4 regions of the Neobacillus sp. GCM10023253 genome follow, and region 4 is predicted to be linked to each of the others. Evidence: predicted binding sites of a transcription regulator. Region 4 holds the regulator's gene; each other region holds the start of a gene.
What was found. Region 4 encodes Rex, which represses fermentation and respiration genes when NADH is low (regulators of the CRP and FNR family bind a similar motif). Its sites were predicted from a motif close to TTGTGAAATATTTCACAA; they were not measured.
Positions count from the first base shown of each region.

Region 1 (7,604 bases), on a different contig from region 4:
GATTCCTTCAATGATTTTAGCGGCAGCCTTGAAATCGGCCGCATGTAATTCAAAGACCTTAAGCGAGCGGTTGACGTCATCGAGCATTGCTTCTCGTTCTTTAAACTTTACAAGGACAGTCCCATGCGTATATTCAGCCGTGACTGGTTTTATTTTATTAATTGCTGCTGTAGTGGGGTTTGGTGAAACCGGTAAAACCTTTTCCCCCATCAGCGCGTTGGCAAAGGACGATTTCCCTGCACTAAACGCACCGAATAAGGCTACGGTAAAGCCCTGAGTTTCAAGCCGGCCTGCTTTTTCCGCCAATTCACCTGCCAGCTTTTGAAAGCCCGGCAAACCGTTAATTAGCTTGGAAGCGTTGAGAAGCTTGTCAATGGTGCGTAGCAGACGGTCCTCTGCTTCGTTGTTCCCTTCACCCTTAGAGCCATTATTTGTTGTTTCAGCATGACTGATTTGTGCAGGTACTTGCTTGCTTTCCTTCTTCATGTCAGCCTTATGGGAATCCGGTTCCATTTCAGATTTAATTAGTTCAAATTCCTCTTCCTGCAGGTCGAAAAGTTGGTAATGGCCATCTTCAAGTCCTTGCGGATTGTTCAATAGGTTCATAAGGTTGTTTTCTTTTGCAACAATAGCCTCTTCGTATTTATCGAGCTCTGTTAAGGCTTTTACATAGCGTTCCTGTTTATTGAATTCCTTGGCAAATTGTTCGTTTAATTTTGACTCCTGTTCCTTTAGTGCATTTAGATATTTTTCTTTGAACTCAGCAAGTCGGTTTCGGGCGATCCGTTTTATTTCATTCGCCACATCTTCTGTGTAGTGAAGCAGGTATTCGCCGGATAGGCGGGCACCAGGCTTTATCGTGTTGATCAGGACATCTTTAGGAATGGTAACGACATAGCCCTGAGCGAGCCCTAGCAGGTCTCCTTGGTCCAGTTCTGTTTCCTTTAATGTACGGAGCAGGAATTCACGTAAATGCCATTCAAGCTGGGATTTTGATTTTTCAAGAATATCCTGATAAAAAATCTCCAGTCGCGCATTTTTTTCCTCTTGCGTTTTTTGCTTTGAAAAAAGAAAGCCTACTTTAAAATTAGGTTGGCATGCTTCTAGATACTTCTCTGCCATTTCCCTTGTCTGGAAAGGCATAATATAAGCATTCTTCAAAATTTGCGCTATTTCTTCATCAAATGACTTTTCCTTAACGTCCGTTCCTCCGGCAAGCCTAGTCAAGCTGTCTTTAATCTGGTGGAAGGAATTCAACAGACCCTCTTTTTCCTCCTCAGTTAATTCATTTAATAGCTCATGATATGGAAGAAGCTTTTCTTCATCCTGCTTTGCCGCCTGGTTGATATGGTCCTGGACGATTTTTTTCAACGAATGGAAAACGGACGGAATAAGCAATTGATCCTTTGCTGCCAATTTATCCGCAATAAATTTCTGTAATGCCTGAAATTCATTGCGGGGGTTCTTTTCATCCTTTAGTGAAGTATAAAAAATCCGTGCCGGTCTAACTCCCCATGAGGCGAAGGCATCAACGACACTTTTTTGAAAATCGGCAAAACTTAACTCTTCATCCTTGTGCTTATCAATTTGATTAATAACTAAATAAACCTCTTTACCTGCTTCCGCCAATTCCTTTGTGAACAGGAAATTCAACTCTGCCTGGACATGGTTATAGTCCATCACATAAAAGATTAAATCAGCTAGATGGATGGCTGACTCAGTGGCAATGCGGTGGGCATCATCTGCTGAATCAATTCCCGGTGTGTCCATTATTACGGTATTGGCAGGCAGGTTTGAGTCGCTATGGCTGATCTCGATTTCCTCGATTTTATCGCCATCCTTAGCATACCTTTTGACCATTTCATAATCATACGGCGCTAAATAAAGCCGTGGTTTCTCGTTTTTAAAAAAGACCTTGGCATAATCCTCTCCGGACTTTACCTTTACAAGGTTTGCACTTGTCGGAATTGGACTTGAGGGAAGCAGTTTTTCCCCTACGACCCGGTTGATCATGGTTGATTTGCCTGCGGAAAAATGGCCGCAAAACGCTATCGCGAATTCGCGGTTTTCTAATTTTCGAGCAAGCTGCTTAATTTTTTGCGCATTTTGAACATCGTTTTGCTCCATTAAATATTCATATATGGCAATTATTTTTTGTTTTAATGTTTGTATCGTTTCATTTTGATCGGCTATTTTGATCATTTAAACTAATTCCCCTTAAACAACATGATAATATGTTTATTTTATACGATAAATCGAACTTTTCCTATCTTGACATACTAAAAAAAAGCCAAGGAATATTCCCTGGCTTCATTTAATGCTAAATATATTTATTGGGTGACATTTTTTAAGACGTGCTTCATGACAAATGCGTAGATTAAAATGGTTCCGCCGACGAAAGCATAGGTCATATGTAACACCTTCCCTTAATCAGACTCTTAGTTGAGAATGACTTTCATTGTTAATCAAATTCTAACACAGGTGATAATCATTTTCAATACTTTGCAGATTATTGTCACAGTTATTTAACAAACTTTGGCAAGAAACGGCGGCAGTCATGAAAAACTCCGTTATATTCGCTGTAGCATTCAAGCGCCCTTTCTTCCTCGGGAATACGGATGGCAAGCACCATGATATTCAATACTGTAAATAAACAGGCAGTATAATACGCCTGAAACAGTAAAGGAATGACAAGGATTTCCACACAAACAACGAAATAATTCGGATGCTTTATAAAACGGTACGGACCTTTACGTATAACGTCTGCATTTGGAAGCACGAGTATTTTCGTGTTCCAATACCTGCCCAGTGAGGCAAGTGCCCATATCCTCAAGGCCTGGGCGAAGATAAAAGCAATAAAAATAATCAGCCATTGAGGTGATAACCCGTGATTAAAGATGAACTTTTCCATACTAAAGCTAAGTAAAAATAGTACATGCACAAGGACAATCCAGCGGTAGTGGACAATGCCAAATTCAAGTGCTCCCTTACTCTTCATCCATTTTTCATTTCTTTTTGCGAATAAAATCTCTGCTGCACGCTGAAAAATGATGAAACCCATAAAGCTAATAAATGGCAGCAAGTCCCTCAATCAAACCACCTCAATAGAAGCATTTCCGAACTGAAACCCGGTCCAAGAGCGGCACAAAGCCCATTTGACCCACGTGGAATATCCATTTCCATATATTGTTTCAACACATAAAGAATGGTAGCAGAAGACATATTTCCAAAGTTTTTTAACACTTCAAGCGAAACGTCTGTCATCGACGCAGGTATTCCAAGTGATTCAACATAGGCATCCAACACCTTTTTACCGCCAGGATGGGCAATGAAATAGTCTACTTTATCTATTTGAAGCCGGTGCTCATGTAAAAATTCTTCTGCCACTGGCTTTAGCCAATTATGTACGATTTTTGGTATATCACGAGAAAACCGGACAAACAATCCTTCATTTTTTATATCCCAGCCCATCACATCCAAAGAATCGGGGAGCAGTGCGGATTGAACCGCTAATATGGACGGGTATGTGGTTTTTAAGCGAAAATCCCCGATATCGCAGGAATCACCACATATTAACGCACAGGCAACCCCGTCTGCAAAAAGAGATGTCCCGATTAAATTGCTCTTCGATAGATCATTTCGCTGAAAGGTAATACTGCAAAGTTCAACAGAAAGAACAAGGACTTTAGCTTTTGGAAAGGCCATGCAATATTCAAAGGCACGGGCAAGACCTGCAGCACCGCCTGCACAGCCCAATCCCCAGATTGGGATTCGTTTCGTGTGGAGATGAAAAGGCAGCAGGTTCATTATTCTTGCTTCTATACTTGGAGTTGCAATCCCTGTGGTGGAAATATAAAAAATGGCATCAATGTCTTCGTAAGGAATTCTTTTCTTAAGAAACTGATTGTTATCCAGACATTTTACAATTGCCTCCCTCCCAAGGGTAACGGCCGATTCGATGTAGACATTGTTCTTTTCCTCAAAGGAATGATTCTCCTGAAACCAGCCTACGGGATTAACAAAATATCTTTTCTCAATAAGTCCATTTTCAAAAGCCTTTAATAACCGCCCAATTTCTTTAAATGAACCAGAAAACAATTCCCTTGCAAACTCTGTCGCCTGCGTCTGTTTAATTTCATATGGAGGAATAACTTCTGCAATGGAAAGAATTGTAGGCATACATCATTCTCCTTAACCAAAGGTAAGGGTATTTTTTGCCAATTTAAAGAAAATTATTCCAGACACAAAAAAAAAAAACTTCCCCATTCGGAGAAGTAAACGTTTTGAAGGTTGTTGTTGTTGTGCATGTTTATTATATCTTGTAATAGTTATTCCTTCATTATATAAACTTTTCCAATTCTCTAACTTATCCTGACTCTTATTTTTCTGGTTGCTTTTGAACCTCAATTTTTATTTTATTTCCCGCCAATGTCCCGCAAACCTTACAAATTTCAATCTTATTATACAAAAGACGGCAATGTTCGCAATAATATTTCTCCAAACCAACCACTTCCAAAGAAAAAGATTTTTATTATTATCATATTTTTTTTACAGAGAATTGTGACAAAAAACGAATTGCCGATCATCCATTACGTAATCAAATTATCAATTATCTACATCACAGGCTTGGTGTGATGTTTCACACTTTAGTCACAATTACAGGTGGGTAATTGTGACTTTAATCACTGTTATACCAACTTATTAACATTACCATAGTAGATAACTAAGGAATGAACAATTTGTGAATTCTTGAATTTGATATTTTACTTTCAAAATTGTTTTGTATTATGAAAGAGAAATCATTTATTTACTTTTCATTTTCTGAAGGGAGTGTAGGGGGATGGCAAAGGCGGAACTAAAGACAAAGCACCAAACAGAGATCGAAGACAGTTCTTCTTTAAAGGGGACACTGGCGTCTGTATTCATTCTGGGGCTATTTATCATTGTTTCATGGGTTTCAGTTTACTATCTGTTCGTAGACCGTTTTTAGGGAATAAAGGGGGGAATTACATATGCATATGCATAAATTTGAAAAAATCTGGCTGACGTTTGGAATCGGCTGTCTCGTTGTCTTTTTAACAGTAGTCGGTGTCAGCGCTTTTTACCTTGGCAACAAACCAGCAAGCTGTTTAACTACAATAAATCCGGAAAAGGTTGATACCACAAAACCTTTCGATAAGCCGGGACTTCATAAGGTTGAAGGCAAAGAGTGGGATTATGAACTCGTATTTGTCGCATCTGCTTTCTCTTATAACCCAGCAAAGGTTGAGGTTCCGCTTGGAGCAAAGGTGAAAGTAATCGCTACCACCAAGGATGTTGTCCATGGCTTTGAAATGGCCGGAACCAATATCAATATGATGCTTGAACCGGGCTATGTCAGCGAGTATACAACAACCTTTGACAAAGCCGGCGAATTTCTAGTTGTTTGTAACGAATACTGTGGTACAGGGCACCATTTAATGTTCTCGAAGATTGAGGTGGTTAAATAATGGTTAACGCAGCAGCGAAAGTAAAGGTTGACCCACGTGACGCGAAGCTATCCATGGCGCATTTCTTTGTGGCTTTCGGAGCACTCGCTCTCGGCGGTCTGATGGGATTACTACAAACCCTTGTCCGTTCCGGAAAATTTGAACTGCCTTGGGGAATTGGCTACTATCAAATTTTAACAGCTCATGGTGTTTTAATGGGGCTCGTTTTAACAACATTCTTTATCATGGGATTTCAATATGCGGCTGTATCCAGAACTGCGGGAACACATTCTCCAGCGGCCAGACGCACCGGCTGGATTGGTTTCTGGTTAATGACTGCCGGTACCCTTATGTCTGGAACGATGATTCTATTAAATGAAGCATCTGTACTTTATACATTCTATGCACCACTTAAAGCACACTGGATCTTTTATTTAGGATTAACCTTTGTGGTTGTCGGCAGCTGGGTTGATGGCGCTGCACAAATTATGACCTATGCAAAATGGCGGAAAAACAACCCTGGCAAACCAAGCCCGTTGTTAAGCTTTATGGCTGTTATCAACACGGTGATGTGGATTGTGGCTACCTTAGGGGTTGCTGCAACTGTTCTATTCCAATTGCTGCCTTGGTCTTTAGGTTTAGTAGATACTGTTGATGTTCTAATCAGCCGTACGTTATTCTGGTATTTCGGTCACCCGCTAGTGTATTTCTGGCTATTGCCTGCATATATGTGCTGGTATGCAATTATCCCAAAAATTATCGGCGGAAAGATTTTCTCAGATTCATTGGCTCGTTTATCTTTTATCTTATTCTTGCTTTTCTCAATTCCGGTTGGTTTCCACCACCAGTTGACAGAACCGGGTATTGATCCAGCTTGGAAATTTATTCAGGTTATCTTAACATTCATGGTTATTATCCCGTCCTTAATGACAGCCTTCTCTCTGTTCGCAACGTTTGAGAGATATGGCCGTTCTAAAGGAGCTACTGGTTTATTTGGCTGGTTTAAAGTGCTTCCTTGGAATGATGCCCGTTTCACAGTCCCATTCATTGGTATGGCTTCATTCATTCCTGCTGGTGCCGGCGGTATCATCAATGCTTCCAACCAAATGGACCAGGTTGTCCATAATACCATTTGGGTAACAGGACACTTTCATTTGACAGCAGCAACCTCTGTTGTACTGACATTCTTTGGAATTTCATATTGGCTTGTGCCGCACTTAACCGGCCGCAAGCTGACTAAAGCGATGAACAAATTAGGTATTATCCAAGCATGGGTATGGTTTATCGGAATGGCATTCATGTCCGGTGCAATGCACTTCCAGGGACTGCTTGGTGCACCAAGACGTTCAGCATTCTCCACTTATGGTGACTCCAAGCAGGCTCTTGAGTGGATTCCTTACCAAATTGCCCAGGCAGTTGGCGGAACGATTTTATTCCTTGGCATAATATTAGTATTAGTTATTTTTATTAATCTTGCCTTCTTTGCACCAAAAGGTGAAGAAGAATTCCCTGTCGGCGAAGCAGAAAATCTGCAGGAAAAAGCACCAATGGTATTTGAAAACTGGAAATTATGGCTTGGCATCACTGCTGCCTTAATCCTGTTCGCTTACACAATACCATTCATTGATATCATTCAAAATGCACCGCCTGGATCCAAAGGATTTAAGACGTGGTAATGGCAAAAGGCTTCAATCTCAACGATTGAAGCCTTTGCAGATTGTCGAGAAAAGGTATTTTTCTCGGCAATTTTTTATTTTGTCCAAACCTAAATTCACCAAACTTTTATTGTTAATCCCTGCTAACTGGCCTGTTGATTTCCGCTCCAGGCACTCGCTTTCCGCGGGGAGCTCCTGGAGCCTCCTCGGCGCTTTAGCGCCTGTGGGGTCTCCAGTGACCTCTATATCCCGCTGGAGTCGAGTGCCCTCCGCTCCAATCAACAGGGAGGCAAATTAACCTAATTATTACAACACACACTTTCCATTTTTGATAAGTGTGTTGCAATATTTTCCATATTTAGAAGCCTGCAGTAATAAAAGTCTGTTCTGTTCTCTTAATTATTCAATACTCACAACTGGCAACAGCGAAGCCCATGCAGCTCTTTTGAATCTGCGAAGCTTCGCACAATTTTCCTTTCCA
Region 1 is NZ_JBHSHV010000012.1:80,415-88,018, forward strand. Features, by position in the region: gene ACFPA1_RS14390 (dynamin family protein) at 1-2,202, opposite strand, end outside; gene ACFPA1_RS14395 (isoprenylcysteine carboxyl methyltransferase family protein) at 2,522-3,091, opposite strand; gene ACFPA1_RS14400 (type III polyketide synthase) at 3,088-4,179, opposite strand; gene ACFPA1_RS14405 (cytochrome c oxidase subunit 2A) at 4,841-4,990, shown strand; gene ACFPA1_RS14410 (cytochrome c oxidase subunit II) at 5,013-5,489, shown strand; gene ACFPA1_RS14415 (b(o/a)3-type cytochrome-c oxidase subunit 1) at 5,489-7,144, shown strand.
Region 1: ACFPA1_RS14405 (cytochrome c oxidase subunit 2A) is a predicted target of Rex. The motif match lies at 4,628-4,645, and genes of this name have one in related genera.

Region 2 (7,604 bases), on a different contig from region 4:
AATGATTGGCTAAACTTGAGGTGATTGGAATGCTGTCAGATAAAGTGAAACTAACTGCAAAGGATATTTTGGAAAAAGAGTTCAAAACTGGCGTACGTGGTTATAGACAAGAAGATGTTGATAAGTTTTTGGATTTGATTATTAAAGATTATGGTACTTTCCATCAGGAAATAGAAGATCTTCAGCAAGAAAATCTAAGGCTTCGCAAACAGCTGGAAGATACAGCAAAAAGGCAACCTGCTGCACAGCCTGCTGGGACAACCAATTTTGATATTTTAAAGCGCCTGTCTAATCTTGAAAAGCATGTATTCGGCAGCAAGCTTTACGAATAACAAATAATACCCTCATTTCCTTTGAATAACCATTGATAATGCTGAACGATATACATATAATAGACAATGTAACGTTAATGACGTTCGGGTAATCGCTGCAAGTCTTCTTGCAGAGGAAAGTCCATGCTCGCACGAGCTGAGATGCTCGTAGTGTTCGTGCCTAGCGAATTCATAAGCTAGGGCAGCCGGGTAGCTCATTCGGTTGACGGCTGGGAAAATACCTAAGTCCTTTGGATATGGTAGGAGTACCTTTAAAAGTGCCACAGTGACGATTACCTCCTTAGAAATGAGGAGGGTGGAACGGGTAAACCCCACGAGCGAGAAACCCAAATTATGGTAGGGGCACTTTCTCTATCGGAAATCAACGAGGAGAAGGACAGGTTCCACGTGAATCTGTAGATAGATGATTACCGCCTCAGTACGAGACTTGTAAGTCGTTTGCAGTACGGAGGCACAGAACATGGCTTATAGAACGTTATTAATGGATAGTTTTGATGGAAATGAACAGCTCTCCTTAAACGGGAGGGCTTTTTATTTGTTAACTGAATCCGAAGCTTGTTTTTAGACCATAATGATATTGGGAAATCAAACTTTACAATTATTTGATACATAAACGATTAAGGGTGAAAGAATGGGAAAATATCAAATTATAGCAACCGCAGCCATGGGTTTGGAGGCGCTTGTCGCTCAGGAGGTCCGGGCGCTTGGCTACGACTGTCAGGTGGATAATGGAAAGGTAATCTTCAGCGGGGATGAATATGCCATCGCCAGGAGCAATTTATGGCTCCGCACAGCAGACAGGATTAAGATTATAGTCGGTGAATTCAAGGCGTATACTTTCGATGAATTATTTGAAAAAACAAAGGCGCTTCCCTGGGAGCAGTTTTTACCGGAGGATGCTGAATTTCCGGTGCTTGGAAAATCTGTGAAATCGAAGCTATTTAGTATATCTGATTGTCAGGCCATCGTAAAAAAGGCCATTGTGGAACGATTGAAACAGAAGTATAAAAAAACATGGTTTGATGAGAATGGTGCTTTATACCGAATCGAAGTCGCATTGTTAAAGGATACGGCCACTATTACGATTGATTCGAGCGGCACCGGCCTTCATAAACGGGGCTACCGCGCTGACCAAGGGGCTGCCCCGTTAAAGGAAACAATGGCAGCTGCGCTCATCATGCTGACCAATTGGCGGCCAGACCGTCCGTTTATCGATCCTTTTTGCGGGTCGGGAACGATTCCGATTGAGGCGGCCCTGATTGGCCAAAATATCGCACCTGGTTTTAATCGGGATTTTGTTTCCGAGGGCTGGAACTGGATGCCTTCCAGGGTTTGGGATGAAGTTAGGACAGAGGCAGAGGACCTGGCAAAATACGATACACCGCTTGATATAAGCGGATCGGATATTGATCATCGGATGGTCAAAATGGCACAGGAAAACGCCTTCGAAGCAGGTTTTGGCGACCTGATTCAGTTTAAACAAATGCAAGTAAAAGATATTTCAACGAAAAAGGAATACGGTGTGATTATCGGCAATCCGCCATATGGAGAAAGATTGGGAGAAAAGGCCGAAGTGGAGCAAATGTATCGGGAAATGGGCCAAGCCTTTAGGCCGCTTGACACTTGGTCGATTTACATCTTGACCTCAAACGAGGATTTCGAACAACTATACGGCAAGCCGGCCACAAAGAAACGAAAGCTGTTCAACGGATTTATCAAAACAGATTATTACCAATACTGGGGAAAAAGGCCGTCAAGGCAAAATGACAATAATTGAGGAATAATTTTAGCGTCTTTTGACGCTTTTCTTTTTGGAGGGATAGGATGCAAAACCGCATGCCATTTACAGTTTCGAAAACAGAAACATTTTATGATAAGTTAGGCGAATGGATTGGTGACGTCTTCTATGACATTTTGCCGGAATCCGGGTTTGAAATCCGCGATGAACAAATCTATATGGCTTTTCAGCTTGAAAAAGCATTTAAAGAGAAAAAGGTCATGTTTGCTGAAGCCGGAGTAGGGACAGGCAAAACAATCGTTTATTTGCTCTATGCCATTATGTATGCCCGTTATACAAACCGGCCGGCTGTGATTGCCTGTGCTGATGAAACTTTAATCGAGCAGCTGGTGAAGAAGGAAGGAGATATTGCCAAGCTTGAGCAGGCTCTAAACTTGAATATAGATGTCCGCTTGGCCAAATCCCAAGATCAATACTTATGCTTAAGAAAGCTCGAAAATGGCAGAAATAGTCATTTTTCTGATGAAGTTCTTGATATTTATGAGAATCTTCCTGATTTTGTTCATATGGAAGGTTCCATGATGCAATTTGAAAAGTACGGCGACAGAAGAGACTATCCAGCACTTTCCGATGAAGTATGGCAAACTGTCAGCTGGGACAAGCTCCAGGACTGTTTCTCATGTGAAAAGCGCCATCGCTGTGGTCTCACCTTACACCGGGAATTCTATCGGCATGCAAAGGATATAATTATTTGTTCCCATGATTTTTATATGGAGCATGTTTGGACAAAAGAGGCCCGGAAACGGGAAGGTCAGCTGCCGCTATTGCCGGAACATTCATCAGTGGTATTTGATGAAGGGCATTTGCTTGAATATGCGGCACAGAAGGCGCTAAGCTACCGGTTTACAGATTACACGCTTGATACACTCTTAACCAGACTAATGGAAAATGATGTCCGCGAAAAAACACTTTATACGATAGAACAAGCGCTTGTCGATAATGATGAATTCTTCGATTGCCTAGCACAGTTTTCACAACCCGCAATGGGATCGGATAAAGAGATCATTCATAGGCACCCTTTGGTCATGAAAAATTGCCGTAAACTTCTTTCGATATTACAGTCATTGGAAGAGGAACTTGTCTTTGAAAGTGAAATGTTTGTTATCAACGAATATGATTTAAAAATTGTTGAGGAATACTTGGAGCAAATCACATATTCCTTATCACTCTTCCTTCAAGAGCTAAATGGAATTACTTGGCTGGAAGAAAGCAGTGGTGAGCGTACCCTTGTCATCATGCCGAAAATGGTGGAGGAGGTTTTACGGGAAGAGGTATTTTCCCAGAAAAAGCCTTATATCTTCTCATCCGCCACCATGTCCAATCAGAAATCTTTTGATTATATCGCGTCCAGTTTAGGGGTTGATGATTACCTTTCTTGTTCGGTTGCTTCCCCATTTGATTATGACGAGAAAATGAAGGTATTCCTGCCATCTTTTAAACAAGATGCCATCAATAAAAAAATCGATTATGTGATTGAGAAAGTCAGTTTGACAGAAGGGCGGGCTCTTATTCTTTTAAATAATCATGATGAAATGAGGAATTTAAAGGAACGGCTAAAAGAAGAGCAGAAGTTTCCAATCTACTATGAAGGTGATGAGGAGATTAGCACACTAGTCTCCAAGTTTCAAAATGAGGAAAATTCGGTGCTTTGCTCCATCCACCTATGGGAGGGTCTTGACATCCCCGGCCGCTCACTGGAAAATGTCCTGATTTTTTCACTGCCTTTCCCGCCGAATGACCCCGTTTTTTCGGCCAAAAAGGAAGGAATGGCTGACCCATTTAATGAGGTGGACCTTCCTTACATGTTGCTTAGATTACGGCAAGGTGTGGGTCGGCTGATAAGAAGTGAACAGGATCAAGGCACTGTCCATATCCTGTTGGAAGAACCTCTAGAACAAGATGTACTGCAAAAGATAAAAGAAGTATTGCCGACTAAAGTAATTGAAGGGTAAGGAATAAAAAAAGAGGCTGACAATGAACTGTCAGCCTCTTTTTGCTATCTGCCAAGGGCGCGGCGGCCGTCTTCGGTCATTTTATCCGGTGACCAGGCCGGCTGCCAAACAAGGTTAACGTCAACCTTGTTTACTTCCTCGATTCCTTCGACACAATAACGGACTCCGCTTGTGATACTATTGTGAAGCGGACAGCCAGGAGTGGTCAGTGTCATTGTAATCGAAATATCATTTTCTTCTGTAATCCCCACACTATAAATTAACCCTAAATCTACAACATTGATGCCTAACTCCGGGTCATAAACGCTTTTTAATTCTTCAAAAATTTTCTCCTCGAGATTCATGGTAACTCACCTCATTATTTTTTTAGAACACTGAAAATGCTGCTTGCAATAGTAAGTATCGCTACAGACAGAACAAACTGGCTCAAATTAAAGAGAATCGTTGTTTTTAATAAAAGTGCCAAAAAGACAACTAGTACGGAACCGATGAATATTGATAAGACAGGCACAATCAATTTTTCATTCATCATTTCCTTTAACGAAGGAACTTTAGCCTTTCCTATTTCTTTGCTGTATTTATAGGTCCACCACAAGAATGGAACAATTTTATATAAATATCCGACAATACTTAGGACAATCCACAACAGTATATAGCAATATAGAAGCGGCCCAATAAGACTGGCAAACTTGCTGCTGAACAGGAGCATAAAGGCCGCTGCATGAATCACATTCCCAAAACCAATCGCAGAAAGGGCGAAGGAAAATGGTTTATCGAGCTTTTTCTTTAACCTTTTTTTAACGATGATACTAATATGCCAGCTGAAAACAGAGAAGCCGGCCAATAGCAGGAAGAATCCAATCATTAATAAAATACTGCTGTTAATAAAGAAAGAAATGATTGAAAGGACAAGCCCGGATACATAGATTCCGTACACATATCGTGCCTGCACCATCGGAAAACCATGGGCCAAAGAAAACATCGGCACCATCTTATAGGAAAAGCCAAAGATTAATAAAGTAAACCAACCGGTTAGTCCCAATAAAAGATGGCTTTTAAAGATGGCTTGGTAATGTTCACCGAGAAAGCCTGTTTGCATACTGTAAATCATCGTAATTCCCAAGAATATGGTCAAAAACAAGCAAACTAAAGCCGTTCCCACAAAAGCAGTAAGAATGTTAGGGTTTGCTTGTGTTCTTAGCGTCATTAGCATCTGGAATAAGAACATAAAGATTCCGATAAGCGTAATGACACCAGGAATGACGGCATTTTGCGGTGCTAAATAGAGCATGGCCGAAAAAGAGGCAACCCCTGCTGCGGTGATGAAAAATTGAACAAATCCAAATTTCTCATTCCAAATTTTTGTCAAAAACGCAACCGGAACAAGCTGGTACATTGCACCCATCGCCACCATTAAGGCCCAGCCTAGGATTAAGAGGTGGGCTGCCGACCAAATGGCAGGTATGCGAAAAGTTCCATCCGTCATCATATGCCCATTTACCAACAGCAGAATCTGTGAGGCGACAAGGGCAATTAAACTAAAAAGTATAAATGAAAAAGGTAGTTTAATATTTGTTTCAGTTCCTAAATTCTGAGGAAGCATATGACTCACCTTCCTAGCGGAAGATTTCTATTTTAAAACTTCCGTCTGGTTGTTGTTCTGTTTTTTGTTGATATCCTAATTCTTCAAGCTGTTCATATAGAAACATCGGTCTTCTATCATTAATTATCGTTAAAACTTCCCCTTCGCCTAACCCTTCTAAAGCGGCTAAGGTTCGCATCATCGGCTGCGGCGGTTCGAGGCCGCGATTATCCAAAATCATTGCAAATCACACTCCAAATCACTTTTAGCTTTTCTTTGTGAAAACTACTTTCCAATGCTTTTTCTCTAATTCTTCTTCTTCATGGGTAAAGCCCTTTGCCTTTAAGACAGTAAATAGTGGCACCGGCTTAAACGGTGCATGAAGAATGAACACATCTCCATCATTATTTAATTCTTTTACTGCCTCCATAATCTTTTGAAATGGTTCGAGTTTATTCTTTATATCCTCACGCACATCTAGTTCAATTTTTCTTTGTCCCATAAAATCAACACCTCTTTAATCGTTTGTTTAATAACATTGTAGCAGTGTAATCCCCTAAGATATGTGATGAGCGTCATAGCTCAATGGATTTTAATGAAAATAGTTCTCAATGTGACAAATTTGTGAAAAAGTATACAAAAAATAATATGTGTGATAAAAGTCACTATTTTGACTTTTTTTTAGGACTACAATACTTCTCGGATTGATAACCAGAAAGGGATGAAGGAAATGGAAATACAGCAGGGGACACAGCCGAAGAGCGTGGTAAAAGAAAATAAAAACGCACTTTTAAAATCCATTTTAATTATTACCATCTTAATCAGCTTTACCGTTCTGCTTGGCGGCGGCTATTGGATCTTTAAAGAGCAGGCGCCAAGACCATTGGAAGTAACCAATTCGAAAGGTGAAGTTATATTAACGAAAAAATCCATTATGGGAGGACAAGCTGTCTGGCAAAAGTATGGCTTAATGGACTACGGTACCGTGTTAGGACATGGTTCCTATATGGGTCCGGATTATACAGCAGAGTCTTTAAAAATCTATACAGAAGGAATGCAGGATTTTAAAGCGGAACAGCAATATGATAAAAAATTTGCTTCATTAACTGAAGATGAAAAGCAGATTATCAAAAACCAAGTTATTAAAGAAATGCGCAAAAATCGCTATGATGCGAGTAAAGATACATTAAAGCTGACAGACGCACAAGTAAATGGCCTTGAAAAAGTTAGAGCTTACTATAAGGATATTTTTACAAAAGGCGATGGCTGGGGTTTAAAAGCTAATCTAATCAAAGATTCTGATATACCATCAACAGACCGTGCCTATGTTGACAAAGGTGACCAAATCAAACAAATCTCTGATTTCTTCTTCTGGACAGCTTGGCTTTCAAGTACGGTTCGTCCTGGAGACAAAATCACTTACACGAATAACTGGCCATATTTTGAAGATGCCGGTAACCATCTATCCTTTTCCGCTATTTGGTGGAGCGGTGCTAGCGTTACAATCCTAATTTTAATGGTAGGGATCATCTTATATCTATTCTATCGTTATCAATTTGGTATGCAGGAAGCATATAAAGAAGGAAACTTCCCTCGTATTGATTTGCGCAAGATGCCTGTAACAAGTTCACAGGTGAAAACAGGTAAGTATTTTACGGTTGTATCGGTATTATTCTTTGTTCAGTGTATGTTTGGGGCTTTGTTAGCCCACTATTATATCGAGCCAGACAGCTTTTTTGGAATTAAGTGGATCCATGATATTCTTCCATTTAATATTTCCAAAGGCTATCACTTGCAGCTGGCGATTTTCTGGATTGCAACCGCATGGCTGGGTATGGGAATCTATGTTGCCCCGTTAGTTGGCGGTTATGAACCAAAAAAGCAAGGTCTTTTAGTTGATATTTTATTCTGGGCATTAGTGGTTCTTGTTGGCGGAAGTA
Region 2 is NZ_JBHSHV010000012.1:91,808-99,411, reverse strand. Features, by position in the region: gene gpsB (cell division regulator GpsB) at 30-332, shown strand; RNA gene rnpB (RNase P RNA component class B) at 413-805, shown strand; gene ACFPA1_RS14465 (THUMP domain-containing class I SAM-dependent RNA methyltransferase) at 964-2,109, shown strand; gene ACFPA1_RS14460 (ATP-dependent DNA helicase) at 2,157-4,082, shown strand; gene ACFPA1_RS14455 (metal-sulfur cluster assembly factor) at 4,127-4,426, opposite strand; gene ACFPA1_RS14450 (hypothetical protein) at 4,441-5,685, opposite strand; gene ACFPA1_RS14445 (DUF2249 domain-containing protein) at 5,699-5,905, opposite strand; gene ACFPA1_RS14440 (DUF2249 domain-containing protein) at 5,930-6,166, opposite strand; gene ACFPA1_RS14435 (nitric-oxide reductase large subunit) at 6,395-7,604, shown strand, end outside.
Region 2: ACFPA1_RS14435 (nitric-oxide reductase large subunit) is a predicted target of Rex. The motif match lies at 6,287-6,304, and genes of this name have one in related genera.

Region 3 (7,604 bases), on a different contig from region 4:
AAGAATTGATTCCTGAATTTTGGAAAGAAGCGCCGCTTGAAAGACCAGTCATTGAACAGCGGTTCTGGATGATGGACAAAGAATCAGTTCTTTCGTTCGGATATAAGGGCCTTGAATGGGGTGTCGAGCCATATAATAACTTTACAGTTCTAAGGGCCCAGTTTGACCAATGGTTCGCAAAGAAAGCTGTGGATGCAGGAGCGCTTCTAATTACCGAAACAGTTGTCACGGAATGTATTGTAGAAAACGGCAAGGTAGTTGGCGTCCGCACCGACCGGCCGGATGGTGAGGTTTTTGCAGATGTAGTCGTCCTTGCTGACGGAGTTAACTCGCTGTTATCCAAACAGCTTGGGTTTCATAAGGAGTTCCGCCCGGACGAAGTGGCGCTGACAGTTATGGAAGTTGTTAATCTTCCAAAAGAAAAAATAAATGACCGCTTCAATTTGGAGGACAACCAAGGCTGCACAATTGAGATCTTTGGAGATTCCACAAAAGGAAATCTGGGTACGGCTTTCCTATATACCAACAAAGAGAGTTTGAATATCGGTGTGGGGACAACACTATCGAGTATGATAAAAGCAAAAATGAAGCCCTATGAACTGCTGGATTACTTAAAGAATCATCCGATGGTCAAGCCGTTCATTGCCGGCGGCGAGTCTGCTGAATATCTTGCCCACCTCATTCCGGAAGGCGGCTACCGCTCAGTTCCTAAAGTGGCAGGTAACGGAGTTATTGTTGTTGGGGACGCTGCCCAGCTTGTTAACGCTATTCATCGTGAAGGTTCGAACATGGCGATGCATTCTGGCTTATTGGCTGCTGAGACTGTCATTGAGGCGCACCGCCACGGCAATTTCAGCGAATCAATGTTAAATAACTACCGCGAGGCCCTTTATAATAGCTTTATCATCAAAGATTTAGAGAAGTACAAAGATGCGGCCCATACATTCGAAAAATACCCGCAATATTTTAAAGAGTATGTTCCGATGATGAATCAGGCAGCTAGCAAATTCTTTACGGTTGATGGCACGCCAAAACGTGATAAACAAAAGCAAATTATTAAGAATATGACCTCACAAAGAGGAACGCTTCGCGTATTGCAAGATCTCTATCGTGCTTGGAAGGCGGTGAAATAATGTCAACGAAGAATATTGAGGAAAAACAGTATCTTCTCAGGTTTAAGTGTGACACAAAGTCCCATCTTACCGTTCTTGATCATGACGTTTGCATGACCCAATGTCCTGATAAAATTTGTACAGTATTTTGCCCAGCCGAGGTATATAAGTGGGAAGGAACGCGGATGCAGGTAGGTTATGAAGGCTGTCACGAATGCGGAAGCTGCCGGATTGGCTGTCCTTACCAAAATATTAAATGGGAATATCCAAAAGGCGGACACGGGATTGTCTTCAGGTTAGCATAAAAAAAGGTGCTGTTTGCTATTGCAGGCAGCACCTTTTTTAGCTAATTGCAATTTACACTATATGTATATTTTTTCACAAAGGATTATAAAAAGAAGGTGAAGCTAGAAGGTAAGTATTTACAGGGTCAGCTTATTTTCTCTAAAAGGGCTGCCGAGGAAAGTTCATCTTTTTTGCAGGAGGCTGCAAGCGAGGAAGCAAGGGTTATGGCATGATCCATTTGTTCCATATTTTCTGAGTAATAATATGGCTTTTTCCAATTGAAGTCGCCGTCATTTGCGGCTGGATATATACTGACTTTCCAATGATAATAAATCCGTGGCTGAGGGAGCTGAACCCCTTCTACGGCTATTAGCCAATGTGTAGAATTGGATTCTGGAATATAGGCATCTGTATCCTTAAGCGAAACAAGATCATTTGCACCAATTGGTAAAAATGCCGTTTGATAAAAGTCATGATAATTTGGGGTTTTCAATATATTTACCTCCCTTTCATAATATCTAACTTTATTATATGAAACTATAAAGATTTTTTTGAGTGATAAATGTTATAATTTTTCAAAAAAATAAAACGTTTTCAAAAAGTTGTCAATAATATTATGAGGAAGTTGTAATTTGGGTATAGATGTGACGATTGTCACTACATAATTGTAATGGCGCTTTTATACTGAAAGCAGAAGATTGAAAGAGGTGAATGTAATGAGCAGTTGTATGAGCGGTTTCGGCGGGATGCCGAGTGCTGAGCTAAAAAGTAAGGGATTAAGGCAATTGAAAGAAGAACATCCCCCATTAAGAAGCCAAATGGAAGGATTGTTCAGCCTAACTCAAAAAATTGATAAAGATATTGATATAGAAGTTAATTTCCAAGAGTTAATTACGAAGGTAAAAGAATTTCAGGCAGCGCTTGACCCGCATTCGGAAAGAGAAGAAGGTGTGCTGTTCCCAATGATGGGGACTTATATTGGGACAACTTCTGGACCAATAGCGGTAATGGAGTATGAGCATGACCAAGCAAAAGCACATATTAAATCCTTTCTTGAGCAGGCAGCCGGCAGCCCTGCTTCACCTGATGAATTAAAAAAATTAGCTGGATACATCCAAAATGCTTACTTTATTTTAACGGAGCATTTTAACAAGGAAGAAAACGTCCTTTTTCCAATGGCCGAGCGAATGCTCTCTGATGAAGAAAAAGAAGAGTTATATCAAAGAATTCAAGAAATTAAGTAAAAAGGATGGGCATAGATTCCATCCTTTTTACTTTTTCTATCATATAAACATTTAGGATAAGAAGTGTGACTTTGCCGTTAATTGACAGAGGTTCGAAATTTTTTTATAATAATTTTGAAATCGAGATATTATGGGTGTTTTGCTTTTGAGGGCAATTTCCCAATAAAGATAAAGGATGAGTTGTTATGGAAAAAGATTCAACAGCCGTTTCGCTAAAGCTATTTATTGTTCTCTCAAGAGCCTATAAAGCCATTAATGAACACGTCAATAAAGTGATCCAAGCAAGCGGTTTAAACCCAACTGAGTTTGCCGTATTAGAGCTTCTTTACCACAAAGGCGACCAGCCGCTGCAACAAATTGGTGCAAAAATCCTGCTTGCGAGCGGAAGCATTACATATGTTGTCGATAAGCTGGAACAAAAGGGATTATTGAGAAGGAGCGCCTGCCCGACAGATAGACGTGTGATTTTTGCGCAAATAACAGATGAGGGGAAAAAATTGATTCAGGATATTTTTCCTGAACATGCCCAACAAATTGATAAGCTTATGTCAAGTTTATCTGATTCCGAAAAGCTGGAGGCAATTGACTTGTTAAAAAAATTAGGTCTGCCTGCAGGAAAATTTTAATACGGCTTTTAGTCGTATTTTTTTTGGCAAAAAGGAATATTAATCAATAGTGTCGAAATGAATATAGCCGAAAAAAATGAAAAAGGGGGTTTTTTCATGGGCTTTGAACAGTATACATACATACGACCTAACTTAGACGAGGTTCGGGCAAAATTTAATGAAGCATTAGAGCGTTTCAAAAACGCTGAATCAGTGGAAAAGCAGAGCGGGGCCATGAATGAAATCAATCAACTGAGAAATGACTTGGGGACGATGTTCAATCTTTGTAATATTCGACATACCATTGATACGAATGATGAATTTTATAAAAATGAGCAGGATTACATGGATGAAATCCAGCCTGAGGTGGAAGGGTTAATCACAGGATATTATCATGCTTTGGTTGATTCCAAATTCCGCCCGCAATTGGAAAATAAATGGGGCACTCAGCTTTTCGCCCTTGCTGAAAGTCAGCTAAAGACGTTTAAACCGGAAATTGTTCCTTTGCTGCAAAGGGAAAACCGATTATCGTCAGAATACACCAAGCTTGTTGCATCGGCGAAAATCGAATTTGAAGGGGAAGAGCGTACACTTGCGCAAATCGACCCGTTTATTGAATCGACAGACCGGGAGATGCGCAAACGCGCCAGCACGGCGAAATTTGGCTTCTTTGCAGAGCATGAAGCGGAGTTTGACCGGATTTATGATGAATTGGTAAAGGTGCGGACCGAGATTGCTCACGCCTTGGGTTATAAAAACTTTGTCGAGCTTGGTTATAACCGCATGATGAGAACCGATTACAACGCCGAGATGGTGGCTAATTTCCGTCAGCAGGTAAAGGACTTTATTGTTCCAATTGCCTCTAAGCTAAAAGAGCGGCAGCGGGAACGGCTTGGCCTCGATAAATTAAAATTCTATGATGAAGGCTTTGTGTTCGAGACCGGAAACGCTGTACCGAAGGGTAGTCCTGAATGGATCATTGAGAACGGGCAAAGAATGTATCAGGATCTTTCAAAGGAAACCGGAGAATTTTTTACCTTTATGATGGAAAATAATCTGATGGACCTTGTTGCCAAGAAGGGGAAGGCAAGCGGGGGCTACTGCACATACATTGAAAATCATAAAGCGCCATTCATTTTCTCAAATTTCAATGGTACCTCTGGTGATATTGATGTCCTGACCCATGAGGCAGGCCATGCCTTCCAGGTTTATTCGAGCCGTCAGTTTGAAATACCTGAATATAACTGGCCAACCTATGAGGCATGTGAAATTCATTCGATGAGTATGGAATTTTTCACATGGCCATGGATGGACCTATTCTTTAAAGAAGACACCGATAAATATAAGTTTTCTCATCTTAGTGATGCGCTCTTATTCCTTCCATACGGAGTTTCCGTTGATGAATTCCAGCACTGGGTTTATGACACCCCAGAAGCCACGCCAACAGAGCGCAAGCAAAAATGGCGGGAAATTGAGAAAAAGTATTTGCCGCATAAAAATTATGACGGCAATGAGTATCTGGAGAACGGCGGTTTCTGGCAGCGTCAGGGACATATTTATAATTCACCGTTCTATTATATTGACTATACGCTTGCGCAAATTTGCGCCTTCCAATTCTGGAAGCGGTCAAGGGAGAATCATCAAGAGGCATGGGCAGACTATGTCAAGCTTTGTAAGCTTGGAGGTTCTATGTCATTTACTAAACTAGTGGAAGCAGCCAATTTAATATCACCATTTAAAACCGGCTGTGTAGAATCTGTTGTTGGTGAAATCGAGAATTGGCTGAATTCGGTTGATGATAAAAAGCTATAAAAAAAGCGAAGCTGCAGGGCTTCGCTCAGGCTGTCGAGAAATTATCGACAGCTTTTTATTTTATTCATTTTCTTTCGTGATTCACCGCGTTAATTTATTATAATATTATTAATATATTGCTTTTCAATAAGTCTGTTGATTGGCGCTCCAGGCACTTCGCTTTCCGCGGGCGTGACGGGAAGCCTCCTCGGCGCTACGCTTCTGCGGGGTCTCCCCTGCCCCGTACTCCCGCAGGAGTCTTCGTGCCTTCCGCGCCAATCAACAGGCCCATTAGCAGGGATAAACATTAAAAGTTTGGTAATTTAGGTTTGGACAAAATAAAAAATTGCCGAGAAAAATACCCTTTCTCGACAATCTGAGCGAAGACGTAGGGATTCGCTTTTTATTTTTAATCTGTCACCTTTTCAGTGACAACTTTGATTTGGCCATCTTCTAAAATAGCAGCAAGTTGTTTAGCATCTGGCTGGTCTAAAATAAAATCAGTAATTTTATCCTCGAGCTGTTCCTGAATGGCGCGTCTTAATGGACGAGCGCCAAATGCAGGATGGTAGCCAAGTTCAGCTAATTTTCCTTTCGCTTCTACTGAAATGGTTAGTTCAATGTTTTGTTCTTTTAATGTTTCTTGTAACTCAGAAGCCATTAGGTCGACAATTGATAAGATATGCTCTTTATCCAGTGGTTTAAATTCAATGATGCTGTCAAAGCGGTTTAAAAATTCCGGCTTGAAGAAGCTGCCAAGAGAGTCAAGGATGCTAGCTTCTTCCACAGCATTGGATGTTCCAAAGCCAACGTGAATGTTTTTGTGCCCAACGCCGGCATTACTTGTCATGATAATGACGGTGTCCTTAAAGCTTACCACTTTTCCTTGGCTGTCAGTAAGACGTCCGTCCTCAAGTATTTGCAGGAACATATGCATGACGTCAGGATGGGCCTTTTCTATCTCATCCAGGAGAATAATGCTATATGGATTACGGCGGACTTTTTCGGTTAATTGACCAGCCTCCTCATGGCCGACATAACCTGGAGGAGAACCAATTAATTTTGATACGCTGTGTTTTTCCATGTATTCGCTCATATCAAGTCGAATCATCGAATCCTTTGTGCCAAATAATTCTTCTGCAAGAGTCTTAGATAATTCTGTTTTACCAACACCTGTTGGACCGACAAATAAGAAGGACCCGATCGGACGATTTTTTGCTTTTAAACCGGCACGGCTGCGGCGAACAGCTTTTGTGACCTTCTGAACGGCTTGTTCCTGGCCAATAACCTTTTTATTCAAATTTTCTTCCAGTGATTTCATTTTAAGCTGCTCGTCTTCTTGAAGTTTACCGACCGGAATCCCAGTTTTTTCTTCAATAATTTTTTGGATATCAGAAACTGTAACAACTGGTCGCTCCGTTTTTGAGGCACTATTTAATGCCTTTTCAAGTTGTGTTTCTTCATCACGAAGCTTTGCTGCCAGTTCATAGTTTTCTTTTTTTAATGCTGTTTCCTTTTTAGCGGCAATTTCCTTAAGACGGGCCTCGATTTGTTCATTATTCCGATAATCTGTAGTTAGATTTAGTTTTGAACCTGATTCATCTAATAAATCTATCGCCTTATCAGGCAGGAAGCGGTCTTGAATATAGCGCTGCGATAAGGTCACACAAGCGTGGACGGCTTCGTCTGAATAATTGACCTCATGAAAGTCCTCATATTTTTTCTGAATTCCTTTAAGGATGGCAATGGCTGCATCTGTATCAGGCTCTTGAACCTGAATAGGCTGGAAGCGGCGTTCTAAGGCTGAATCCTTTTCAATTTGGCGGTATTCTTTTAATGTCGTAGCACCAATAACCTGAAGTTCACCGCGGGCAAGGGCCGGCTTTAAAATATTGCCGGCATCCATAGAGCCTTCAGCAGAGCCTGCACCAACAAGCAGATGGATTTCATCAATGAATAAAATGATGTTTTTCCGCCCCTGCAATTCAGCGATTAATTGCTTCATCCGCTCTTCAAATTGACCGCGGATTCCGGTATTGGCAACTAAAGAAGCTACATCCAATAAATAAACTTCTTTATTTTGCAGTTTGCCTGGTACATCGCCATCGGCAATCTTTAAGGCAAGACCTTCCGCTATTGCCGTTTTACCAACACCAGGTTCACCAATTAACACAGGATTGTTTTTATTTCTTCTGTTTAATACCTCAATGACTCGTTTAATCTCGTGATCACGGCCTATAACCGGGTCAATCAAGCCGGCTTTAGCCATTTGTGTGAGGTTACGGCCAAATTGATCGATAAAGCCGCCGCGGCCGTTTTTATTCTCAACTGCCGGACTAAATTGACCATTTGGAATGTGGCCTTGGGAAAAGTTTTTGCTAGCAAAAAGCTCTTCAAATGGAAAACCGTTGAATGGGTTCGTATTCATTACAAAGCCTGCACCTAATGCATTTTTCTCCTTTGTATAACATTCATGGCAAAGTTTCAAATCATGACGCTGCCCATTAACATTCATGTTTAATTGTACATTTGCTTGATTTTGATTACATTTTTGACAAAGCATGTAA
Region 3 is NZ_JBHSHV010000003.1:199,089-206,692, forward strand. Features, by position in the region: gene ACFPA1_RS01360 (FAD-dependent oxidoreductase) at 1-1,133, shown strand, start outside; gene ACFPA1_RS01365 (ferredoxin family protein) at 1,133-1,417, shown strand; gene ACFPA1_RS01370 (hypothetical protein) at 1,543-1,890, opposite strand; gene ACFPA1_RS01375 (hemerythrin domain-containing protein) at 2,114-2,641, shown strand; gene ACFPA1_RS01380 (MarR family winged helix-turn-helix transcriptional regulator) at 2,827-3,267, shown strand; gene ACFPA1_RS01385 (M3 family oligoendopeptidase) at 3,364-5,058, shown strand; gene ACFPA1_RS01390 (ATP-dependent Clp protease ATP-binding subunit) at 5,447-7,600, opposite strand.
Region 3: ACFPA1_RS01375 (hemerythrin domain-containing protein) is a predicted target of Rex. The motif match lies at 2,040-2,057, and genes of this name have one in related genera.

Region 4 (7,604 bases):
CAGTTTTTTCTTCTGATTCAACGAGTTCGATGATAATGCGATCACCTAATGGTCTTAACATTCAAACAACCTCCTCAAATATGTGTTATTCGGTCATTTATTAGCACTCGACTATGATGAGTGCTAACACAATTATTATAATAATCAATCTAAAAATCTTTTGCAAGTCTGATGCATAAAATTTATTAAAAAAAGTTACCCTTTTTTTCCACCTTATAAAGTATGGATAAAATCCATATTTCTATTCAATTCTTTTCAAAGCAGGCATTCAAAATTGAAACTAATTTGTCATTAAAGGTAGAATGAAGAATAGTGATTGATTACATTTCGATTGGAAAAAATAGATGGAAAAGGAGTTTTGACTTGAAAAGGGAATACTGGATTGTCCTTATTGTTTATATTGCCATGCAGCTTTCCAGCTTTGCCGGGATTCCTGCATTTATGTTTGGATTTCGCCTTTTTGGATGGAGGCAGGAATTTGTGGTACCGGTTTGGCTAATCACAAGTTTCACCCTTGCCTTTCTCATCATTCTTGTTATCCTAAGAAAAGAAATGAAGCCTGGGGTCCATAGTGAAAGAAACACTTCAATCGGTCATTCGATAAAGTGGGCGATTTTAGGGGTTTTCCTTGCCCTATTTGCCCAATATACGGCTGCCATCATTGAGCGCCTTATTGGGATTGAATTGGGCTCTAAAAATACACAGGAAATCCTCACGATCATTAATGCCTTTCCTTTGGCCATTCTTGTAACGAGTATTATCGGCCCTATTTTAGAAGAAATTGTGTTTCGGAAAATTATCTTTGGGGCTTTTTATAAACGGTTTAATTTCTTTATTTCTGCCCTAATCAGCTCGGTGGTCTTTGCGCTTGTCCATATGGAGCCTGAGCATCTGCTTATTTACTCGGCGATGGGCTTTACCTTTGCTTTTCTTTATGTAAAAACCAAACGCATCCTGGTGCCGATTTTCGCCCATGTATCCATGAACACGATGGTCGTCCTTGTTCAGTCGGTTTATAAGGATGACATTGAGCGGCTGATGCGTGAGGCAGAGGCAGTTCAAAACTTTATCGGAGGATTTCTATGAAACGTTCACCTTTGTTTTCTGGTTTGATTTATTTAATACTTGGTGCCCTGTTCACCTATTTTGCTATCGATGATGTCCAAAATAATGGCTGGGGCTTCTTCAGCTACCTTTTGGTCATCCTCGCCACCTTTGATTTTGGGTCAGCCTTAAAGATGATTGTTTTTCATTTTAAGTATAAGGGGCAAATGAAAAAATGAGGCTGTCACATTTAAACAGCCTCATTCTTATTAATCTTCGATTTCCTTTAGCGCAATCTGCTGATAAGTTTTAAAGAATGAATCACAGAATAAATCCCATTCGGCAGCGGCTTCCATCGAGGCCTCGCTTACTTCTCCTAAAACCGGTCGTTGTAATAAGTCTTCAAGCTGTTCGGAGAACTTTTTAATAGATTCTATCGGTGCACCTTCCAATACGCTAGCCACAAACTCGGCAGGTGAATACCAATCAGAAACCCTGGCCAAATCGCGGTAGATTTGCGTTAGAAGCAGATTACGCGGTCCCTCCCACTGTTCGTTTACGACCACATCGCGGAAGATACGCGGCAGCGACGAAAATTCCTCCATCACTCCATGACCAGCAAACACGGAGATAGCCTCCCGTAAAATTTCCGCCCCCTCATTCGTTGCACAGATTTTCTGCAGCAAGACAAGTTCACGCAGATTAAATAACTTTTTCCTAACTTCAATTGGATGGTCCGATTTAATTCCTGGATTAAGCGGCTTATCCAGCTGCAAGAAAAGATTATAGATTTTGAATGCCCCCGCCGTCGTTCGCTCAGCGGCATGCTGGAGTCGTTTCAACTTGCTTGCTGCGAGTGGATAGTCTTTTACCTTCTTTCCAAAAACACTTCGGAAATCACTGTACAAATTTGCCTCCCGAGAGGCCCTCAGCATAAACCCAGCACAGGCAATTCCAATTTCCAACCGCGACAAGGTCAATACAATTCCGACTGCAACTGCAATCCCCTTATCCTTTGGACCGATTGGATAGGCGCGCGCCCCCTTATATTGAATCTCCCCTGTTGGCAGCTCGGCTGTGCCAAGCTTCCATTTGATCCGATTAATCTCGTACCCGTTGCGTTTCTCCTTCTCCTTATCCCCCGGAAGCCAGGATGGTACGATAAATGTCGAAACTTTGTCAGTTCCCGATATTTTTGCCGTTACCACCGAATAATCGGCATGAGCCGCAGAACAGAAAAACTTATTCCCATACAAACGATAACACTTGCCTTCCGGAACCGCTTCCAAAACATTGGCCGGCAAATCAGAACCACCCTGGATTTCTGTCATAAATTGAGCGCCAATGGCAAATTCGCCATTTAGCCCTTCTTTTGTATGATTTAATATATCTTGAAGTTCTGGATAATCCTCATCCGGAAACTGGTCAAGCAAAGCCACTAAACCATGTGTACAAGTAAGCGGACAGGTTACTCCCGCCTCACCCAGCTGGTGAATTAGCATTCTTTTCACAAAGCTTTCCCAAGGTGTCATATTTCTGGAAAAAAGACCTTCTCCGAAAATTTCATTCTCTAATTGATGAACTTCTTGAGGACGGACAATCCGGTCAATCCGATTATTAAAAGCATCAAAGTGAAGCATGTAGGGGCGGACTTCCGGCCTGGCAATTCTTTCAGCTAACCGGTTCCATTTTGCAGATACTGTTGGCGAAAAGGATAATAGTTTTTCGTGGACTTGGCTGTGCTGAGAACCCGTAAATTTCTTAACCGCTTTTTGTAAAAACGGTTCATCACGATACCAATCAAGGTTGTCACGTTTTTCGAGAAATTCATCAAAGCTGTAAGAATTTTTTCCTTTCGCTTCTGTCTCTTGGGAAACAAGCTTCATAAAAACGCCACTCTCCTCATGAATGATAATTCATAATTTTCAATTTAATTTTAAATGTAAGGATATGGCAGCGTCAAATATAAGTAGAAAACAAAAAAAAGGCCGAACTAATCAGACCTCATAAAAAGATATCTTTATTGCTGCGCCCTTCTATAACGGTATTGGTTCCACTGAAAATAAATAAAGCATCCGATGCAAAAACCTAGAATTGCCACAAAGGCAGCCACCGCGACAAGAATCGTGAACACATAGCCAACACCATTCCATCCCAGCAGGAATCCTACAAATCCAATTCCCAAACACGATACGGCAATTTTTTGATTAAATTGCTGCTGCTCCCAATCCTCAGGGATATAAGCCTTTGGGTCCTTTCTTAAAAATAGTTTTGCTATTTGCATAATCGGATTAAATCCGAATAAAAGACCAGACATACCGGCAACAAACGGCACTAACAAAAACCATTCCTGTCCGGATAACCATGTTAACACAACACTTAAAACAATCGTCCACTGGTTTGTTTTCACAAGCGGCCGTGGGATTGAACGAACTTTTTCTGTCATTTTAATTCCAACCTTTCCTATTGGATTACGATAATTACTCGTGTAATCATTTTACCCGCTTCAACTCCCTTTGTATAGTGATCTGTTTAGGAAAAATGTTTCCAAACGAAAAATGGGCCTCTCACCATTTTGGCGAGAAGCCCATTGATTATTTATTCTTCTACTTCGTGGTTTGGATAATGCTTTAAAAAGTAAACAAGTGATTGCAGCTCCACCGCCAGGTCAATATGATGCACGCGGATCGATGAAGGTACATTCAGTCTCGCTGGTGTAAAGTTTAAAATCCCTTTTACATTCGTTTTCACAAGCTTGTCTGTAATCTGCTGTGCAACCGGGGCCGGCACCGTCAAAATCGCCACCGAAATATTTTCCTCAATCAAATACTGTTCTATATCGTCCATCGAATAAACGGGAACATCGCCTATCGAACCGCCAATTTTTCCGGGGTCCACATCGAAGGCACAAGCGATTTTTGTATTATTATTTTTTAAAAAATTGTAGTGTAAAAAGGCTGTGCCGAGATTACCCACCCCGATTAACGCTACCTTTGTTAATTCATCTTGATCAAGTGTTTTCCGGAAAAACGATAACAAATAGTTTACGTTATAGCCGTACCCCTTTTTCCCAAGGGCCCCGAAATAAGAGAAATCCCTGCGAATAGTGGCCGAGTCCACCTTTACTGCTTCACTCAATTCTGCAGATGACACCCTCTGCTTGCCAGAAGAATGAAGGTTTTGTAAAAATCGATAATATAAGGGCAGACGCTTTGCTGTTGCCTGTGGTATTTTCATCGTTTCATTGGACATATTTCTCCCACCCTTCAATTTTAATGGATATATTAGATTTCTCTTCTAAAATCACCGTTTTTGCCGCCGGTTTTTTCCACCAGAAAGGTTGGTCCAATCACCATCCCTTTATCAACTGCCTTACACATATCATAGACGGTCAGGGCACAAACAGAGGCGGCTGTTAGCGCTTCCATCTCAACCCCCGTACTGCCTTTGGTTTTCACTGATGCAGCAATATGCAGTGTATATTGTTCCTGCCCGGCCTGCTCCCACGAAAAACTAATATTGATACCTGTCAATGGAATCGGGTGGCACATTGGAATGATATCCCATGTCTTTTTCGCTGCCATCACTGCAGCAACCTGGGCAACTGCTAAGACATCGCCCTTTTTCATTTCGTGGTTTGTAATTTTTTCATAAATTTCAGTGCATACGGATATGCTTGACTGGGCTATCGCCGTGCGTGCCGTTTCCGGCTTATCGCTGACATCGACCATCTTGGCCCGGCCTTCTTCATTAAAATGAGTAAATTCAGCCATAAAGAAAATCCTCCTACAAAAAATAATACATTATTTTTTTGTCTATGTGTGTGAAACTTTGAACTAACAGTATATTTTTTTATCATTCCATTAAAAAATTTCACTTCATTGCCGACTTCCGGGTAATACGGTACACTAGTCGTAAGGTAATAGAGGTGAAAAAGATGATTTTATTACAGGTTAACCAACTACAAAAATATTATGGTGCTGAACTTATTTTATCGAATATAAAACTGGAATTACAATCCCGTGACCGTGTTGCTTTAGTCGGCCGTAACGGAGCTGGGAAATCAACATTATTGAAAATAATCGCCGGAGAAATGGGCTATGACGGCGGCGAAATCATTAAACCAAAGGATGCTACCATTGGTTATTTGGCGCAAAATACGGGTTTAGAGTCCCATTTGTCCATCTGGGAGGAAATGCTGACGGTTTTCGAGCATCTTCAGGCGATGGAAAAATCGCTCCGGAAGCTGGAAGAACAAATGGCCAATCCTGCTGTTTTCGGGGACCCAGGAAAATATGAAAAGGTATTAAAGGAATATGATGAACTGCAAGTTCAATTTAAAGAGCAGGGCGGCTATCAGTATGAAGCCGATATCCGCTCTGTCTTGCATGGATTAAATTTTTCTGATACTACGTTAATGATTTCAAGTCTAAGCGGCGGACAAAAAACGCGTCTTGCGCTCGGCAAGCTGCTGCTGACAAGACCTGATATTTTAATTCTGGACGAGCCTACCAACCACTTGGATATCGAAACCCTTTCCTGGCTTGAGCAATATCTGCAGGGCTACGCTGGCGCTATTTTAATTGTTTCGCATGACCGCTATTTTTTGGATAAAGTCGTTACAGAGGTGTATGAACTATCGCGCCGTCAAATTCAGCGATTTACCGGAAATTATAGCTCTTATCTTGATCAGAAAGCGGCCAATTATGAACGCGACATGAAGGTTTATGAAAAGCAGCAGGAGGAAATTGCCGCCTTAAAGGATTTCATCCAGCGCAACATCGCAAGGGCCACTACTACTAAGAGGGCGCAAAGCCGGAGGAAGAAGCTTGAAAAAATAGAAATCATGGACCGGCCATTAGGCGATGAAAAATCCGCTTCCTTCTCATTTGAAATTGAGAAGCAAAGCGGCAATGATGTGTTGATTGTTGATTCACTAGCTGTCGGCTATGATGGCGAGAAGGTTTCCAAGGATATTTCCTTTCGTGTGTATAAAGGCGACAGCATTGCCCTTGTCGGCCCTAACGGAATCGGGAAGTCGACCCTTTTAAAAACAATTATTAAAAAGCTTCCCGCTTTGGCTGGAACTATTCAATACGGAACCAATTTGTCCATCGGGTATTACGATCAGGAACAAGCCAACCTAACTTCCAATAAACGGGTCTTAAACGAACTATGGGATGAATATCCACTTAAACCGGAAAAGGAAATCCGCACGGTGCTTGGGAATTTTTTATTTTCCGGTGATGATGTGCTTAAAAACGTTTTGTCCTTAAGCGGCGGCGAAAAAGCCCGCCTAGCCCTTGCCAAGCTAATGCTCGAGAAAGCAAATTTATTAATATTGGACGAACCTACCAACCATTTGGATTTGGACAGCAAGGAAGTACTTGAGAATGCCTTAATTGATTATCCAGGTACTATTTTGTTTGTCTCACACGACCGTTATTTTATTAACAGAATCGCAACTAAGGTACTAGAATTGAGCCCCGAGGGCAGCACTGAATACCTCGGCGACTACGATTATTATGTGGATAAAAAGCTGGAGCAGGAGGAACTTACGGCACTTGCATTGGCTGCCTCCCAGAAGAAGGTTTCTGCTTTAGAGCCTGCTGAAAAAAACAGTTATCAACAGGATAAAGAAACTAAAAAACTGGAACGCCAGAGAAAACGCAAATTGGAAGAAATCGAGGAACGCATTTCAGAGCTTGAAGAAGAGATTCAGAATTATGAACAGCAATTATGCGAGCCAGAAGTTTTTCAGGACCATGAAAAGGTTTTAGAGATTAATTTAAAAAATGAAAAGGCTAAGGCCGAGCTTGACGAATTAATGGAAGAATGGGCCGAACTGGCAGAATAATGTGGATAACCGGACTGCTGGAGTCCGGTTTTTTAATGTGCTTGTAATCCAAAAGGCCTAATTTTCCACAGAATTATTCACATTGTAAATGCCATTATTTCAGTTATCCAATTAACTTTTCCACATTATCCACAAAAAAACGTCTATTTATCCACATTATCAACATTACCCACTGAATTATCCACAAGTCATTTGAATTTTCCACTTTTTCAAAAAAATTTTATCCACAAAATTGCTATTTTTATATTAGCCAAAATTTAATCAAATGTTTGTTTAACTCTTAAAATGCCTATATTTTAAGCATTTGCCGTTTTCAATCAATCGTTTGATTAGTTTATTGCCCATATCAATTAAACGTTTGATTAGTTTATCAACCAAATCAATCAAACGTTTAATTAGATTTTTTTATAAAGAAAACTCGCCGATTGGCGAGCCCCTAAGGGCGAAGACAGAGGCGTAGTTGCACTTATGCGTTAAGGAAGTATAAAGCTTTCGACAGAAAGTTTATACTTTCTTATTAGCTTAAAAAAGACCCTTCCTTGTTAGGAAAGGTCAGGTGTTATATGTTTCTATATCCAATCCAGGTATTGCGTTTAGTGATAAGTCTGCTCGAATTCCCTTTTCAAACATGACACTTCCGGCAGCGGCTATCATGGCTGCGTTGTCTGTGCATAAGGATAATGGAGGAATGACTAATTCAACA
Region 4 is NZ_JBHSHV010000011.1:2,921-10,524, reverse strand. Features, by position in the region: gene groES (co-chaperone GroES) at 1-61, opposite strand, end outside; gene ACFPA1_RS13795 (CPBP family intramembrane glutamic endopeptidase) at 364-1,086, shown strand; gene ACFPA1_RS13790 (YdiK family protein) at 1,083-1,283, shown strand; gene ACFPA1_RS13785 (acyl-CoA dehydrogenase family protein) at 1,314-2,930, opposite strand; gene ACFPA1_RS13780 (DUF4395 domain-containing protein) at 3,065-3,490, opposite strand; gene ACFPA1_RS13775 (redox-sensing transcriptional repressor Rex) at 3,643-4,296, opposite strand; gene moaC (cyclic pyranopterin monophosphate synthase MoaC) at 4,329-4,817, opposite strand; gene ACFPA1_RS13765 (ABC-F family ATP-binding cassette domain-containing protein) at 4,982-6,901, shown strand; gene tsaD (tRNA (adenosine(37)-N6)-threonylcarbamoyltransferase complex transferase subunit TsaD) at 7,454-7,604, opposite strand, start outside.